DNA from 3 places in the Brevibacillus sp. MS2.2 genome. Region 1 is predicted to be linked to each of the others. Evidence: riboswitches for the same ligand, from Rfam matches in the RefSeq annotation. Region 1 holds a riboswitch; each other region holds the start of a gene.
The links. Region 1 has a riboswitch for cyclic di-GMP ahead of HP568_RS01190 (methyl-accepting chemotaxis protein). Riboswitches for the same ligand answer to the same signal wherever they lie in the genome.
Positions count from the first base shown of each region.

Region 2: it holds a riboswitch for cyclic di-GMP, as region 1 does, so the genes downstream of both, HP568_RS27290 (GNAT family N-acetyltransferase) here and HP568_RS01190 (methyl-accepting chemotaxis protein) in region 1, are expected to answer to the same signal.
Region 3: it holds a riboswitch for cyclic di-GMP, as region 1 does, so the genes downstream of both, yfmT (benzaldehyde dehydrogenase) here and HP568_RS01190 (methyl-accepting chemotaxis protein) in region 1, are expected to answer to the same signal.

Region 1 covers NZ_JABSUZ010000001.1:273,213-278,836, reverse strand. The annotation lists gene HP568_RS01200 (FAD-binding oxidoreductase) at 1-261, shown strand, start outside; gene HP568_RS01195 (formate--tetrahydrofolate ligase) at 409-2,037, shown strand; cyclic di-GMP riboswitch class I at 2,177-2,277, shown strand; gene HP568_RS01190 (methyl-accepting chemotaxis protein) at 2,349-4,322, shown strand; gene HP568_RS01185 (transporter substrate-binding domain-containing protein) at 4,439-5,296, shown strand; gene cshA (degradosome RNA helicase CshA) at 5,550-5,624, shown strand, end outside.
Region 2 covers NZ_JABSUZ010000050.1:14,224-19,847, forward strand. The annotation lists partial or broken gene HP568_RS27275 (DNA alkylation repair protein) at 129-446, shown strand; gene HP568_RS27280 (Crp/Fnr family transcriptional regulator) at 446-1,123, shown strand; gene HP568_RS27285 (peroxiredoxin-like family protein) at 1,208-1,870, shown strand; cyclic di-GMP riboswitch class I at 2,045-2,128, shown strand; gene HP568_RS27290 (GNAT family N-acetyltransferase) at 2,322-2,876, shown strand; gene HP568_RS27295 (methyl-accepting chemotaxis protein) at 2,880-4,352, shown strand; gene HP568_RS27300 (alpha/beta hydrolase) at 4,474-5,523, shown strand.
Region 3 covers NZ_JABSUZ010000012.1:131,472-137,095, reverse strand. The annotation lists gene HP568_RS13770 (RsmF rRNA methyltransferase first C-terminal domain-containing protein) at 1-1,402, opposite strand, end outside; gene HP568_RS13765 (hypothetical protein) at 1,488-2,243, shown strand; gene HP568_RS13760 (methyl-accepting chemotaxis protein) at 2,268-3,212, shown strand; cyclic di-GMP riboswitch class I at 3,389-3,474, shown strand; gene yfmT (benzaldehyde dehydrogenase) at 3,560-5,017, shown strand; gene HP568_RS13750 (methyl-accepting chemotaxis protein) at 5,048-5,624, shown strand, end outside.

The sequences.
Region 1 (5,624 bases):
GGGGATGGGAACTATCACGCTATCCTGATGATCGACCTGAATGACCCCGAAGAAGTGGCGCGTGCCGAGGAAGTAAATGCCCATCTGGTGGAATACGCATTGAGTCGGGGAGGAACCTGCACCGGAGAGCATGGTGTGGGTGTAGGGAAAATCAAATATCAGCGCAAGGAGCACGGAGAAGCACTGGACGTCATGCAAGCCATGAAGCATGTGCTGGACCCGAATGGCATTTTGAATCCGGGAAAAATTTTCGGGAAGTAACAGAGAGCCTGCATTCTGAACATTTGTCGGAATGTGGGCTTTTTCTTTTGCGTAATGTGTCGAAGAGGAAAGGAGAAAGGATGCTGATGCAGAATGTAGAAGATTGGTAACTGGTGCATTACATTCTGGTGTGGCAGGGAGGCAAGTATGAAGTCCATTGTTGAAATTGCCAAGATTGCAGGTATCGAAGAACAGCATTTGGAGCTATACGGAAAGTATAAGGCCAAACTATCAGATGAGCTATGGGAGCAAGTGAAGAATCGCCCTGATGGCAAACTGATTCTTGTTACAGCGATGAACCCTAACCCGGCGGGAGCAGGCAAGACGCTCACGACAATTGGTCTGTCACAAGCATTAAATTATCTCGGGAAGAAAACAATTGCAGCGCTTCGCGAGCCGTCCTTGGGCCCTTGCATGGGGATCAAAGGAGGCGCTACCGGAAGCGGCCAAGCACAAATTCTCCCGGCTGATGAAATTAACCTGCATTTTACAGGGGACATTCATGCGATTACAGCTGCACATAACTTGTTGGCGGCGATGATCGACAATCATATTTTCCATGGCAATCCGCGCGGGCTCAATCCAAAGAAAATCGTCTGGAAACGGGCTATGGACATGAACGACCGAGCACTGCGTAACATCGTGGTTGGTCTGGGTGACGGCAATGGAATGACGCGTGAGGATGGCTTCATGATTACGACCGCATCGGAAATCATGGCGATTTTATGCTTGAGTGAGAATCTGGCAGACTTGCGCGAGCGGTTGAACCATATCATTATTGGCTATGATTTCCATGATCAGCCTGTACGGGCAGAAGAAATCAACACGGTTGATGCCATGTGCGTTCTCTTGAAGGAAGCTATCAAGCCTAATCTCGTACAGACAATCGAAGGAACTCCTGTCATCATTCACGGCGGACCTTTTGCCAATATCGCGCATGGGTGCAGCAGCGTGATCGGAACTAAGATGGCCTTGAAGCTGGCAGATTACGTCGTAACAGAGGCGGGCTTTGGTGCGGATCTGGGAGCAGAGAAGTTTTTTGACATCAAGTGCAGAAAAGCAGGCCTGACTCCATCGGCTGCTGTCGTGGTCATTACGGTCCGTTCGTTGAAATACAACGGCGGGGTAAAAGTACCTGACCTCGCAGTGGAGAACTTGTCTGCTCTGGAAAAAGGCTTCGAAAACGTCAAGCGCCATCTGGAAAACCTGCAAAAGTTCGGTGTGCCAGCAGTGGTGGCGATCAATCATTTTGCGACAGATACCCAGGCAGAGGTCGATGCCGTAATTGCGTTATGCCAAGCGGCTGGAGCTGAGGCAGCCCTTTCTAAAGTGTGGGCAGAAGGAGGAGCTGGCGGTGTCGAGCTGGCTGAAAAAGTGACCCGTGCAGCAGAGCGGCCTTCCTCCTTCCGATTCTTGTATGAAGAAGACCTCAGCATTAAAGACAAGATTGAGACTGTCGTGAAAGAAGTATACCGTGGATCAGGGGTTGTCTTTTCGCCCCTTGCATTGAAAACGATGCAAAAGGTAGAAGAAATGGGCATGTCCCATCTGCCTGTGTGCATGGCGAAAACACCTTACTCCTTTACGGATCGCGCTGATTTGCTGGGAGCACCTGTTGACTTCACGATTCAAGTGAGTGAAGTGCGCATATCAGCAGGAGCTGGTTTTATCGTCGCACTGACCGGAAGCTTGGTTACGATGCCAGGCCTCCCGAAAAAGCCGGCCGCGGAATCGTTATATGTAGACGAGGATGGGCAAGTGATCGGATTAAGCTAATCAAAAAAGTTTGACAAAAAGCTGACAACTGTAAAAGGTTGTCAGCTTTTTTGTGTTTTTGAGGTTTATTGGCGGAAAGTTATGGGAAAAGAAAGGTGAGATTGAAAAAAAAGTGGACTTAAATTGAAAAAACAACAAGGAATGACAAAGGCAAACCTGCTGAAAGGCAGGGACGCAAAGCCACGGGTCTAAGGACGAAAGTCAAATGACTTTCGCAGCTAGGACAGCCGGGTTGCCATACCGTAGTCATAATGGGCTGTCGGTGGGCAGTCTTTTTTTTGTTGAAAAAAGAGAAGGGAGAGGGATTCGGTATGAAAAATAGTTTGAAGAATAAGCTAATTATCGTTTTGTGCCTGCTGTTGGTTATTAGTTTGGGTACGGTTTGCGGTGCCAGTTATTGGAGTGCTTCCAATCTTTTGGCAGACAGTCTGGACAAAGAAGCTGAGTTGTCAGCTAGCAATCTCTCGATTCGTATCGATGGTTTCTTTCAAGAAAAAATTGAGATTGTAAGAGCGATGGGAGGATTGATGTCGGCAGATCAAAATGTCGAATACGACCTGAAACTCATTCAAGCAGCCCAAAAGAAAAACCCCCAGTTTGAGACGTTCTTCTTTTCGCATGACTTAAGCGGTAAGAAAGTGATCAATTTCATGGGAGAAGTGACCGACATCTCGGATCGTCCGCATATTAAGGAAGCGAGTAAAGGGGAAGGAAAGGTTGTTGTCTCCGAGCCAGTTATTTCGAAGCGGACAGGGAATAACATCGTGACCCTTGTCGTTCCATTGATGAAGGACAATCGTCAATACGGTTATATCGGCTCTACGATTCCTATCAATGAAATTCAGAAAAAGGTGTCCGAGGAGAAGTTCGGTGAATTTGGCTACGCCTTTTTAGTAAGCAAAACAGGAACATTTATTTATCATCCGAATAGCGAGTACATTCTGAAGGAATCGATTCTCGACACGGGTATTCTTGAGCTTCAGACTGCCTTTGAAGAAATCAAGCAAGGGAATCATGGAATCGCCCAATATATAGACGAGAATACAGAGCGATTTGCTTCCTATGCTCCTACCAGTTTGAACTGGGGCATATACATCACTGCACCTGTAGCAGAGCTGCATGCGCCTGTTGATCAACTGTCAGTTCGATTGCTGGTGATTTCCCTCATCGTGTTGGCAATTGGGGTTGTCCTCGTTTATTTCTTGGCTGTACGCATGGTGAAACCAATTGAGCGTCTGAATCGCGCAGTAAATGTAGTGGCGCAGGGGAACTTGAAAGAGACCGTAACGGTTGACGGAAAAGACGAGATTGCCATTCTGTCACGTGACTTTAACCAGACGGTATCGCACTTGAAAAATTTGATCGAAGACGTATCTCTGTCGTCTGATCAAGTACAGCGTTTTAGTCAGGAAGTATCCGAAGGCATTAAACAAGCGACGGAAAACATCAACCAAATCGGCATGTCTATCGCACAGATTTCTGAGGGAGCAGAGGCGCAGGCCACCAGCTCGCAGGATGTCGCGTTGTCTATGAATGACATGGCAGCAGGCATCGTGAAAATCGCGGAGACGTCTGCACATGTTTCAGAGGCTGCCCAGGTAGCAACAGAGCAGGCAGAGCAAGGTACTGCTGTGGTAGAGCAAGCAGTGCTCCAGATGGGAAGCATTGGCGAGGGAACATCGAAGGCGACAGTAGCCATCGAGCAGCTCAACAATCGCTCCAAAGAAATCGAAGGCATTCTCGATACGATCAGTCAGTTGACCTCGCAAATCAATTTGCTTGCTTTGAACGCTTCGATTGAGGCAGCCCGTGCAGGCGAGCATGGACGTGGGTTTGCTGTCGTTGCCGGAGAGGTGAAAAAGCTGGCGAATCAATCCGAAGAATCCGCATCCAAAATCGCGATGCTGATCGGAGAAATCCAGCAGGATACTCGTCACGCGGTAGAGGTCATGACCGCGGGCAACCAAAACGCACAGCATGGTATTCAACTGGTCGAAGAGGTTCGCGAAATCTTCGGGCATATTCTGGAGTCTTCCCGTAACGTTGCCGCGCACATTTTGGAAGTATCCGCAGCATCTGAACAAATGTCGGCAGGCTCCCAACAGGTGAGTGCTTCTGTAGATGAAATGCATAACATTGCAAAACATGCTTCACTCGACGCGCAAACAGTGGCAAAGGCAACGGAAGAGCAGCTTCAAGCCATCCAGGAAATTGGCCAGTCTGTCGAGCGTTTGAATGCAGTGGCAGAAGAATTACAGCAAGGAATCGGCAGGTTTACTGTGTAGGAGGCAGCTCAACAGGTTGTAAGTCCTCTTCTTTGAAAGGGGGGATGCCATTGGGGGATGATGGAGTTTGTGTCTGATAACTAAATTCATTACCGTTTAACAGGAGGAGAACCCAGATGAAAAAATTCACAAAAACAATCTTGGCGAGCACACTCGCTGCAACTATGCTCATGACATCAGGAACAGGTGCTTTTGCCGCAACAGCGGTTAAGCCTGTCCAAACCGTAGCTGCTGAAGCTGCTAAAAAACCGCAAGCGAAGAAGTTTGAGTCCCGTTTGGACGAAATCATTGCGAGAGGCTATATCCTCGTAGGTACTCCAGGTGACTACAAACCGTTTACATATTTGAATCCAAAAACGAACCAATTCGAAGGTTACGATATCGACGCGATGAAAGAATTCGCAAAAAGCTTGGGAGTAGAGGCGCGTTTTGTCCAAACATCATGGCCGACGTTGATGGACGATCTTTTGGCAAATAAATTCGATATTGCTGTCGGAGGCGTAACGCGCAACACAGATCGCCAGAAAAAAGCTCACATGAGCGACCCTTATATTATGTTCGGTAAAGCTCCGCTCATCCGTGCAGAAGACAAGGACAAGTACAAGAGTGTAGCAGATATCAACAAGCCAGAGGTGCGCATTGGTGTGAATCCAGGAGGCACCAACGAAAAATTCGTTCGTGAGCACCTGACAAAAGCAACTGTGACTGTTGAACAAAACAACCTCGACATTCCTGGTCTGGTAGCAAGCGGTAAGTACGATGTGATGATCACGGATACGCTGGAAGCGATTGTATATTCCAAAGCAGACTCCCGCCTGTATGCCGCTCTGACTGACAACCCGTTCACCAAGAGTGAAAAAGCGTACATGATTCACCGTGGAGACAGCATCTTCGCTAACTACCTGGATCTGTGGATGGACGAGATGAAACTGCAAGGGAAGTTTGATGAGCTGTACAACAAATGGGTAAAATAATTCAATAACAGACAAGCAGCCTGATTCTGGGCTGCTTTGTTATTTTTTACAAACGGTTGCCACACAAAATCAGGCAATTTAGGTATATAAGCAGTTTGCTTTTTCAGGCATTGCATGGTACGATTACAGCTATGTTCTTTAGGGTGCTACGTACAATCGGGGATAAAAGGGCATGTTCCGGATCGTAAGGAATAGTGCCCTTTTTTTTGAGAATTTTATAGATGAAGGTATTGATAAAGGAGACTGACATTCATTGGCGACTTTTAATGATTTTGGCTTACACCACTCCATTGTTAGAGCGTTGAGCAACATGGGCTTCGAAGAGGCT
Region 2 (5,624 bases), on a different contig from region 1:
TTATTGCGAAAAGGAGTTCGTTGAAAATGCCTGATTCGGTGCGCACGAGAAAAGGAGCAAGAAAAGCCTCGCTCATCCCTGAAAATGTATTAGCACTCCTTCATGCTGGAGAATTAGAAAGCGTCAATTTGACTGAGTGGCAGGCTGTTGATCGCCGCTTTGCGGTAGAAGCCACACGCCCACGAGGGGTCTGGTGTAAGCATATTGACGCATTGAAAAATGAGCCTGCTCGCTGCCTGCCTTTACTCACGCAAGTGAAATCAGATGCATCTAAATATGTTCAAGATTCTGTAGGGAATTGGTTGAACGATGCGAGTAAATCACAACCAGACTGGGTAACGCAGCTTTGTGACGAGTGGCTAAGAATCTCTGATACAAAGGAAACGAAAAGAATTGTCACTAAAGCGAAAAGAACGATCCTGAAGACCCAAACCGAACAGAAATGATGAACCGAATCACATATTTATCCCAATTTTATTTGTTGAATTCATTATCCGAGGAAAGTTTGCGCTTAATTGATCAATTAACCTCTCTAACCCCTTTCCCCCAAAATACGTGCATTCAAACACCAGAAACTTTTTCAGAGGGCTTCTACTTCATCAAACAGGGGAAAGTACGTTTATATAAAGTAAATCGGGATGGGCGGCAGTTCACATTTGATATCCTCGGGGAAGGCAATGTGTTTGGAGAAATGGATTTGCTCTCATTAGGTACGAGGGAGATGTATATAGAAACCATCGAAGACTGCCTCATTTGTAAAATGAGCAAAGCAAAATTTGAGAGCTACATAATCGAACATCCTCAACTGATGATGAAGATCATGAAGCTCATTAGCGATAGAATGGTTTCGATCAGCCAGGCAGCCGAAAATCTTGCCCTTCTCCCTTTACAAGATCGCATTCTTTCCACGTTAGTAAAGCTTGCCGATCAATTTGGCAATCCCAGCAGTTCGGCGTTTCAAAAAATTGATTTATCTCTTTCCCATCAAGAACTCGCCCACTTTGTCGGGGCATCCAGGGAAGCTGTGACGGTAGCATTACGTGCTTTAGCAAGAGAAGAACTGATTCAAACAGGCTTTAAATCCATTTCCATTCATCGGGACAAAATTTTGAAGAAAATGTAATTCAGATTACATCTTTCCCTCCAAAAGAAAGATATCGTAAAGCTATGGCTTCTACTATTCTTTCGAAAAAGAGGGGAACGACATATGAATAAACCACATTTTCAGAGCCTGCGCGAAGAGCTAGATCATACAACCATTCAAATAGCAGACTTCCTCACTCGTGAAGTAACGGATGCATTTACAAGATCACTCGAGGAGCTGCGGACCTCTGGGCAGGCAAAGGGCTTGCCGATTGGTTCGATTGCGCCTGATTTTACGTTGAACGACCACACTGGCAAGACCTTTATCCTGTCGGAAGAAGTCGTAAAAGGTCCCGTCGTCCTCACATTTTTCCGTGGATCATGGTGCCCCTACTGCAATTTGGAGCTGCAAGCATACCAAAAACAGATCGATACGATAACCTCTCTGGGTGCCCAATTGCTTGCCATTAGTCCACAATCTCCTGCACACTCTCTTACTATGCAAGAGAAAAACGGACTGAGCTTCCCCTTGTTATGCGATACCAATAACCAGGTGGCAGAAAAATATAAACTCAGATTCAGACTGCCTGATTATTTACAGGATACTTACCGATCATTGGATATTGATCTCAAACATTTTAACAGTGACGATTCCTGGACGCTCCCCATTCCTGCTACTTATATCCTCAACAACCAGGGCGTAATCCGGTCAGCATGCTTAGATCCAGATTACAAAAAGAGAATGGAGCCTACTGAAGTTCTAGACATTCTGCAAACCATAACCTAAAGTCCCTAAAATGAAAAACCAGTTGAAACAGCAACTGGTTTTTTCGTACGTTCATACTTTATGAACAATTAGTTTCTTTTCCCTACCAAAACTTGACAAAGATATATCTTTTGGCTTATATTTTGCATGATTATGTCTAGCAAAATTCGACACGTTTTTACAAATTTTGCTAATAAATGCAAAAGGCAAAGTCATCGAAAGGTGGCGACGCAAAACCACGGGTCTACAGTCTTTGACCATGATAGCCGGGTTGCCATCATCTTGAGACCATTTTTTGATGTTGGTAGCTTCGGTTGTTCCATTTCGATGGAACGGCCTTTTTTGGTGTTTACATTTTTGAAAGGAGGATGAAAGCACTTTCATTTTCGTAACGGATGGAAAAACATAACTTTTGAGACGTCAAACATACACAACATGGTTCAATCAGAGAAAATGATGGAGTGGACAAGTTATGTACAAACAAGTAGAAACCGTACAAGAGTTAGCAAAATTTCATGAGATCAAAGAAACAGTATGGACAAGCATGGGCTTCGAAATGGAGTACGCGAAAGAAGGCTCGGCTCTGTTCCTCTTAATTGCCGAAGATGGTGAAGCAGGTGGAACATTTGAAATGACGCCCTTTTCCAAATCAAGTGCTTATATGAAATCACTTTTTCAGGATGTTGTTACAGAAGACATGAAAGTAATGGAGGTAGACAGTCTCGCTGTTTTGCCGAAATACCGTGGACAACTAGGGCAAAAAGGAATTTGCTTGATGATAGATTACGCTGAAAAGCATGGATATACCCACGCAATCGGGGTAGCAGATCCGACTTTTTTTACGTTCATCAACAAGAAGTATCATGTAAAGGCGATTCAGACCAAAGAAATCGTCTTTTACAAAGGGGCTGATGCCATTCCGACCCTCTTCCATCTAAAAGATGTCTATGACAATAAGCATGATCCGAAATATTCCTGGTACAATTCGTCGTCATCCAACCAAGTAAAAGTCGAGGTAGGTGGGTAAAACATGGATAACATTGATCTATTGAGAAGAAGAAATAATTGGGTCGTAATCGTATTCGCCAGTATTATTACGGTTGTTCAAGTCTTAAACCTCTTTCTAGGCGTACCGTACACATTCGTTTTCACGGTGCTGGGTATTTTGTATGGCGTGCTGGCACCTTTTACTTACATCTCCAATCGCCCGAGCTTCCGTGAAAAAGCAGCGCCCTTCATGAAGTTTTTCAACTTCGCCGTAATCGGGATCTTCATGTTCATCATAGTTGGACTGGACCCGCATATGATCAATATCATGACCATTATGTTCTTTGTAGCAGTCATGGGGATTTATCAAGACCGACTCATTAATATTTTGACGATTGTATCGACATTGGGCATTGTCTCTTACTACTTCCTGACACAGAGAGAAACGATTTTCCATTCGACAAGCAATCTTGATCTGATGTACTTCCTGCTTACCTTCTGCTTCGTCTCTGTCACGAGCATGATGCATGCTGTATTCAATAACAAGCTGCAAGAGGAAAGTGAGCAACAAAAGCAAGAAGCGATTGCCTCGAAGGAATCGTTGCAACGTGTTCTGGATCAGATCAACGAATCACTCACCTCTATGCAAGACTATCAAGAGAATTTGAACAAGGTGACGGACGGTGTAAATGTTCGCGCTGTCGAAACCGTCGCTTCCCTGCAAGACATTATGGAGTCCTTTACGATCCAAACCAGCAATACGGACGAGCTGCGTCGGGAAATGAGCTCGACGAATCTGCAAGTTGAGGACATGACCCGCTCTGTTACAGAGATGCATGAGTACGTAGAATCGACCAAAGAAGCCACTAGCGAGAGCGGCAAACGCATTGGCAACATCGGCAATGACTTTGAACGATTTATCACGGACATCCAAGGTACGAACCAGCTGATTCAAGAGCTCAATAAAGAAACCGAATCGATTGGGAAAATCATTCAAACCATTTCCGAGATTTCTGCACAAACCAATCTGTTGGCACTCAATGCCACGATTGAAGCGTCTCGCGCAGGCGAGCACGGCCGAGGATTTGCTGTCGTAGCAGATGAAGTACGCAAGCTGGCGGAATCCTCCAAGCTATCCTCAGAGTCGATCTCGAGCCTGCTGATGACCATTCGCGAAAAAATGAAGCTCGTATCGGATATGATTTCCGAGTCACAGACTTCTTTTGAGAAAAATAGCGAAGGCATCCTCGAAGTACAAGAAATGTTCACCAATGTAGACAACTACATGCAAAATTTTGCGGATAAAACGAAAAACCTGCAAGAGTTCATCGTCCATGTTCACAGCATGATTCAGGAAGTCGGCGCAAAAGTAGAAGTCAACGCAGATATTACCGACAAGAACAAAGAGAGCCTGGAAGAAGTACTTGTTCTCGTTTCTGAGCAAAAAGACGAAGTCGTTAAGGTTTCTGGCGGCTTTGAGAAAATCGAACAACAGATGCGTGGTCTCCATATGTAACCTTCCTGCAACCGCCTTTTATAGGCGGTTGTTTTCTTTTCTCATTTTGTAACCGAACAGATATATAATAAAAATATTCTGATATTTACAATCTCATACAATGAAAGGTGGCACATCATTGATGGATGCACGAATCGAAACAAAAACGATTCAGACCGATCGATTGCTCGTTTCCTATCTGACAGCAGGCGTACCGGAAGGAGAACCGCTTCTCCTCATTCACGGTAATGCATCAGCCAACTTGTTCTGGGATGATACCATTGCGGCTCTATGTGACCAGTACCGTGTATATGCACCTGATATGCGTGGCTATGGAGCAAGTGAAGCATTGCCTATCGATGCGACACGCGGTTTGCGAGACTGGTCGGATGACCTTCATTCGTTTATTCGGGCATTGGACTTGCCAACACCTGTCCATCTTGCCGGCTGGTCTTTGGGTGGAGGGATCGTGATGCAGTTTGCCATCGATCACCCACAGGAAGTCTGCTCCCTGATTCTAATCGCCCCCATGTCCCCTTACGGCTTTGGTGGAACCAAGGATATTGCTGGCACCCCGTGCTACAGCAGCTTCTCAGGCTCGGGTGGAGGAGCCGCCAACTCGGAGCTCGTCAAAAGGATAGCCGCTAAAGATATGAGTAGTGACTCCCCCTCCAGTCCTCGCAATGTCATGAATCAGCTTTATTTCAAGCCCCCATTCCAAGTTGGCCCTGAGCAGGAAGACCGTTATGTGAGCGCAATACTCTCTACAAGAACGGGAGAGGGCTTTTACCCCGGTGCTTTTGAATACGTAAACGATTGGCCCGGTGTTGCTCCTGGAACGACAGGGATTACGAATGCGATTTCTCCCAAATACGTAAATTTGTCCGGTATTGTCCAGATTGAGCCGAAATGTCCGATTTTATGGATTCGCGGTGCGGATGATGCCATTATCTCGGATCAGTCGCTTGCTGATTTCGGTACGCTGGGCAAGCTTGGCTATGTCCCCGGATGGCCAGGGGAAGACGAATATCCACCGCAGCCGATGGTCTCCCAAATTCGTGACGTGCTTGAACAATATCAGCGCGCTGGTGGTTCCTGTCAGGAGATTGTCATGGAAAATGTGGGGCACGCTCCACACATCGAGAAAGCAGAGGAGTTTATAGAGCTCATTCGAAAAACCGTCAGGGCATGACCCTGACGAGTAAAGTACCCAATTTTACACCTCATAGCTATTGAAGCCACATTTCTATTCCTGTCTTTCCAACGTCATTCACACAAAAGCTTACAAATAAT
Region 3 (5,624 bases), on a different contig from region 1:
GTAGACCCTTAGGATAATGATTTTTGAGTTGCCCCTCAGATTGCTTGCCCCAACCGATGGAGAATCCATCTACAGTAACCAGCGTCCAGCCGCTATCACCGTCACGCGTGAGCGCTTCTCCTTTTAAGTATCGCAACATTTCAGGATCGTCTGCGCCATAGGAAGCGACACGGGCTGCCTCCGCAGGAGAGAGGGCGAGTGCCAAGGCGTGTGCAGGTTCAAATCTGTTCTTTTTTACGGTTCCTAGGTGCAGACCGACGCGAGCGACCTTGAGCTTGTCCAAGTCGAGCTCGGGAGCAGGTGAGTAGTAAAGCTGCTCGCCGAACAAAAGAAAAGCTGATTCATCATCGAATGGTTGGGAGAGCGCCGGGAGCGCTTCGTCCGCGAACGTACGCCAGGCTGCCAGGGCTTCTTTTCGACCTGCCGGAGCCGATTTTACCACACGCTTTTCTTTACGCTTCCCGGAAGGTTCATGAACTTCAGCGGTCTCACTCTTTTGCAGCTTGGCGAGGTAATGCCCCTCTCCCTGGAGACGATGGGGCCACAATCTGGCTGTCTGGGTGAGCTGCTCGTTTTGCGGCGACGCCCACTCGGGTTGACCAGCAGAAAAGCAATCTGCATGTGGCAGCGGAACGATTTCAAATTCCGGGTGACTTCCCAGGAAGTTAACCAGTGACTGCTCATTTTCTAATGGAGCAAATGTGCAGGTGGAGTAGACCAACGTTCCGCCTGGCTTCAGCATAGCAGCGGCCGCCTCGAGAATATCGCCTTGCATGACATGGCATTCGGTTACTTTTGCAGGGCTCCAGTCTTCAATTGCTTCGGGTAGCTTGCGGAACATTCCTTCGCCAGAGCATGGAGCGTCTACTAAAATTCGGTCAAAAAACTGGGGGAATCGCTCCTGTAAGCGTTCAGGCGTTTCATTGGTCACGACGGCATTGGTCACGCCGCAGCGCTCCAGATTTTCTGACAAGGCTTTTGCCCGAACAGGATGGATTTCGTTTGCTACGAGCATTCCTTGTCCACGCAAAAACGCTGCAAGCTGCGTCGATTTTCCCCCTGGCGCTGCACACAGGTCGAGGATTCGCTCACCAGGCTGTGCGCCGAGTGCTTCGGCAGCGGACATCGCGCTTGGCTCCTGCAAATAGTACATGCCAGCGGAGTGAAAAGGATGCTTGCCGGGACGATCTGGCTCTTTGTAGCGAAAACCGGTTTCGCACCAAGGGACTGCTTCCAGAGAAAACGGCGAGATTTTCAAAAAATCGTCACGACCGACCTTCAACGGATTGACCCGCAAGCCGTGTGTCACAGGCTGATCATACGAGGAAACGAATGCCTCATAATCGTGTCCAAGCATGGTTTGCATGCGCTCGGTAAATGTTGTTGGTAAATTTTTTGTCATAACAGCCTCCGATGTCAGATTTTGGCCCCATGTGAAAGGAAAACATAGAATCATGGCGAATCATAGAGAATGAGGTGAGAGCATTATGGAAGGATCCCGTGCAAAACGCTACCGCTCCCGGCGGAGGAATGACTCGGAAGTAAGCCGGTTTTGGATCATGGGGTTGCTGTTCTCACTGCTGGTGCTCGCTTTTGAATTCTTTATCGAAATACCCGCCGACGCAGATTGGCTGATCGATATGGAGATGGCTTTGTTTTCTGCCAGCTTTACGTTACTTGCCTTTTATCTGCTCGGACTTACCTTTGCCTTTTCACGCCACCAAAAGGCAGGGAAGATCAATCACCAAATCATCATCTATGTATGGTTGGGTGCGATCTTGTTTCACTTGTTCCTGCTCATCAGCAATTTGTCCAATCAGCATGTGTACAAAGCAGGGATCATTCTGTTTTTAGGACCATTGTTTTTAACTGTCTACCATTTTATCACGTACTTGGCAGCTTTGCGCGAGGAGCGTGAGGAGCAGGAGGCAGCTACGACAGCTACGCTCGAGCGTACGGCCTACCAGATGATTCTGGAGGGTGGGCGTGTATACAGCGAGCTGAATCGCCTGAAAACAGAATATCCAGAAGTGGAGCAAATGCTTCGTGCCAACGATTTTCACGATAAACTGGAGCGCTATGCTTTGGAAATGCAGCAGTATTTGCAGGCGAAGCAATTTGAGCGTAAAGACGTGGAGCTCTTGGAGGGTCACTATTATTTCTTGGAAAACTTGCTGAGCTTGGCGAAACAACATCCGGGAATAATCGAGTCCCGCGTATATAGCCGCCGAGGTGACAATTGATGGGTACAAAGGAGAGGGAAGCGGATGTTTTGGAAAAAAGACAAAGGCCTGGCAGAAAAAGAGACAGCAGCGACGACAGTGGCAACTCCCACGACCACAATGGCAGGACAGCAAGACGCTTGGAAACATGAGCTTCGCGGTATTTACGAACAGTTGGGTGCGATCTTCACTTCAAACCAAGCGATGAACGCCGAATCCGAGCAAATGGTGCGCTTGGTGACGAGAATGAAGCGTGTCGTAGATAATATCCAGGTCATTAACGAGCGGGATGATGAATCTGCGAGCCAACTGTCGGATCGAGGAGAGCGCCTGACAGATATCTGCAAACAATCGGTAGCGCGTGCAGATGAAGGCAAAAAGGCTATGACGGACGTTGTGGAAGTCATGAGCCTGCTCGACAAAGAATCGGTCCATACGTCCAAATCCATGAGCCGCTTGGAAGAGCGCTCTTCGGAAATTACGAGTATCGTCAAGGTGATCAGCGACATTGCCAATCAGACCAACCTTCTCGCCCTGAATGCAGCGATAGAAGCGGCACGTGCGGGTGAACAAGGCCGAGGCTTTGCTGTCGTAGCGGATGAGGTACGGAAGCTGGCCGAGATGACAGCGAACTCGACCAAGACGATTGCAGAATTGATCGGCAAGATTCAGGAAGAAACAAAAGAAGCGTTGTCCAACAGTGAAAAAAGCAGCAGTGCGATCAAAAACGGACTTTCTATCAGCAAGGATGCTGCGGAGAAGACGGATCAGATCGTGAATGCTTTCCAGGCCCTGAACGTCGAAGTGTCAGGCGTGATGGAAATCATCGCGCACCAAAAGCGATTTGCTGACGATGTGTCCCAGCAGGTAAGTGATGCAAAGAGCTTGCTGGACGAGCTGAATGAAGGCTTGACCAAGCATGTGAGGGACGCCAACGCGGTAGAGCAAATGCTCGCGACGAGCGTAAAGGATGTCAAAAAGTTATTGTGATCATAAGGAAAAAGAATCAGGAGTCCGTATTCAAGCGATGCGGACTTTTTGGTATTTGTTCACTTTCTTTCACTAATTATTTACATGTTTTCGTTTGACTATTCGAAATGGAGTACTATAATCAAAGTAGGATTCTCCATATCTTTCCTTTTTTCGACAAAATCCTACCAGCATTCGCTATGAATGGGCAAACCCATTGAAAATTGGGGACGCAAAGCCACGGGCCTAATGTACAAGTTACGATGGCAGCCGGGTTGCCGACTAGCAGTGTATTTTGCTGTTTTAGTTTTACGGCTCCTTTCAGGCGAAAGGGGCCTATTACCTTTACAAAAGGGAGAGGTTAAAGCATGTCAATCCTTCAAACACTGGACAAGCAGTACATTAATGGGGAGTGGCGCGACGGACTGGGCGCGAAGACATTGCAAGATATCAACCCTTACAACGGGGAAGTCATCGCAGAATTCAAAATGGCAAATCTGGAGGATATCGACGCGGCTTACAAGGCGGCAGCCAACGCGAAAAAAGAGTGGGATGAAGTGAATGCCTATACCAAATCCCGAATGTTGGAGCGAGCTGTTCACTATATCGAAGAGAATGAAGAAGAAATCATTCAGATCATCATACGTGAATTGGGTGGAACCCGATTAAAGGCGTTTTTTGAGATCGGGCTTGTGAAGGATATTATTCGCGAGGCGGCTACGTTCCCCGTACGCATGGAAGGAAAAATTCTTCCTTCTCCCGTAGACGGAAAAGAAAATCGCTTGTATCGGATTCCCGCAGGCGTTGTCGGTGTCATCAGTCCGTTCAACTTCCCGTTCTATCTGTCGATGAAGTCCGTAGCTCCAGCTCTTGGCGCGGGCAACGGTGTCGTTCTTAAACCGCATGAGCACACGCCAATCACGGGTGGGACGCTCATCGCGAAAATTTTTGAAGAAGTAGGTCTGCCAAAAGGCTTGATCAACGTTGTTGTGACGGATATTGCGGAAATTGGCGATGGTTTTGTCTCCCACCCGATTCCGCGCATCCTTTCGTTTACAGGCTCTAGCCAAGTAGGAAGCCATATCGCGCAAGTGGCAGCGAAGCATTTCAAAAAGGCGATTTTGGAGCTGGGCGGCAATAGTGCACTGATCGTTTTGGAGGATGCGGATCTCCAGTATGCCGTTAATGCAGCGGTATTCAGCCGCTTTACCCACCAAGGTCAGATTTGCATGTCGGCTAACAGGGTTCTGGTTCACCAAGATGTATACGATAAATTCCTCGATCTGTATGTGGAAAAAGTATCTGGACTCAAGGTAGGCGACCCAAATGATCCTGACACGGTAATCGGTCCACTCATCAATCAACGGCAAGTCGCCAACCTGATGGCAACGATTGATGAGGCGATACGGGAAGGAGCCGTTCCTGCATTGAAAGGGGAAGTAAAGGGCAACCTGGTCGAGCCGATCGTTTTGACAGGAGTGACCACAGACATGTCGATTGCTTCTAAAGAGCTGTTTGGTCCGGCTGTTTGCATCATGTCGTTTGCTTCCGAGGAAGAAGCGATTCGCATGGCGAACGAGACACCATTTGGATTGTCCGGGGCGATTCATACACGCGATCTGGAGAGAGGTGCCCAGATGGCCAAACGAATTGAGACTGGCATGATTCACATCAACGATGGAACGATCAATGACGAGCCAATCGTGGCGTTTGGCGGTGAAAAGCACTCCGGGTTGGGACGTTTGAACGGTCAATGGAGCTTAGAAGAGTTTACTACGCTGAAATGGATATCGGTTCAGCACAAGCAACGCCAATTTCCGTATTAATGCCAGCAAAATATAGAGGTGAAGAGGGTCATGAACGGTTACGTAGAATGGAACGAAACGGAAGCTTCCGAAGAGGGGAAAAACGCAGAGCTGCTCGAGGCGTTCATCAAGGTTGCCCCCTATTTAAATGATTTGCTCTCCGATGACATTACCATTGGGGTCTATGACACGGAAAAGCTATTGCGCAATGTGCCTGCCCAAACATTTGCACTGCAAGTCAAGCCGGGTGATCCACTCCAGGAAGGAGATGTGATCACCAACGCGATTCGAAAAAACACCAAGCAGGCGATGATGGTCCCCAAGGAATTATTTGGGTTTCCTCTCATCGCACGGGCGATCCCTCTGCATGATCACACGGGAAAAGTCATCGGTGGTGTCGGCATTGGTTCCAGCATGGAGCGAGCCAATGAGCTGTATGAAATTGCGGCAAATCTCTCGAGCGTCGTCGAGCAGGTCAGCGCCACCACACATGAGATGGCTGTGCAGATCGGGAATTTAAACGAGCAAATGAAGGCGATCTCAGAGCAAGCCAATGATGTGAGCCAAAGTACGACTGAGATCGAGCAAATTACGCTCGCCGTGAAAAAAATCGCTGATCAAAGTAACA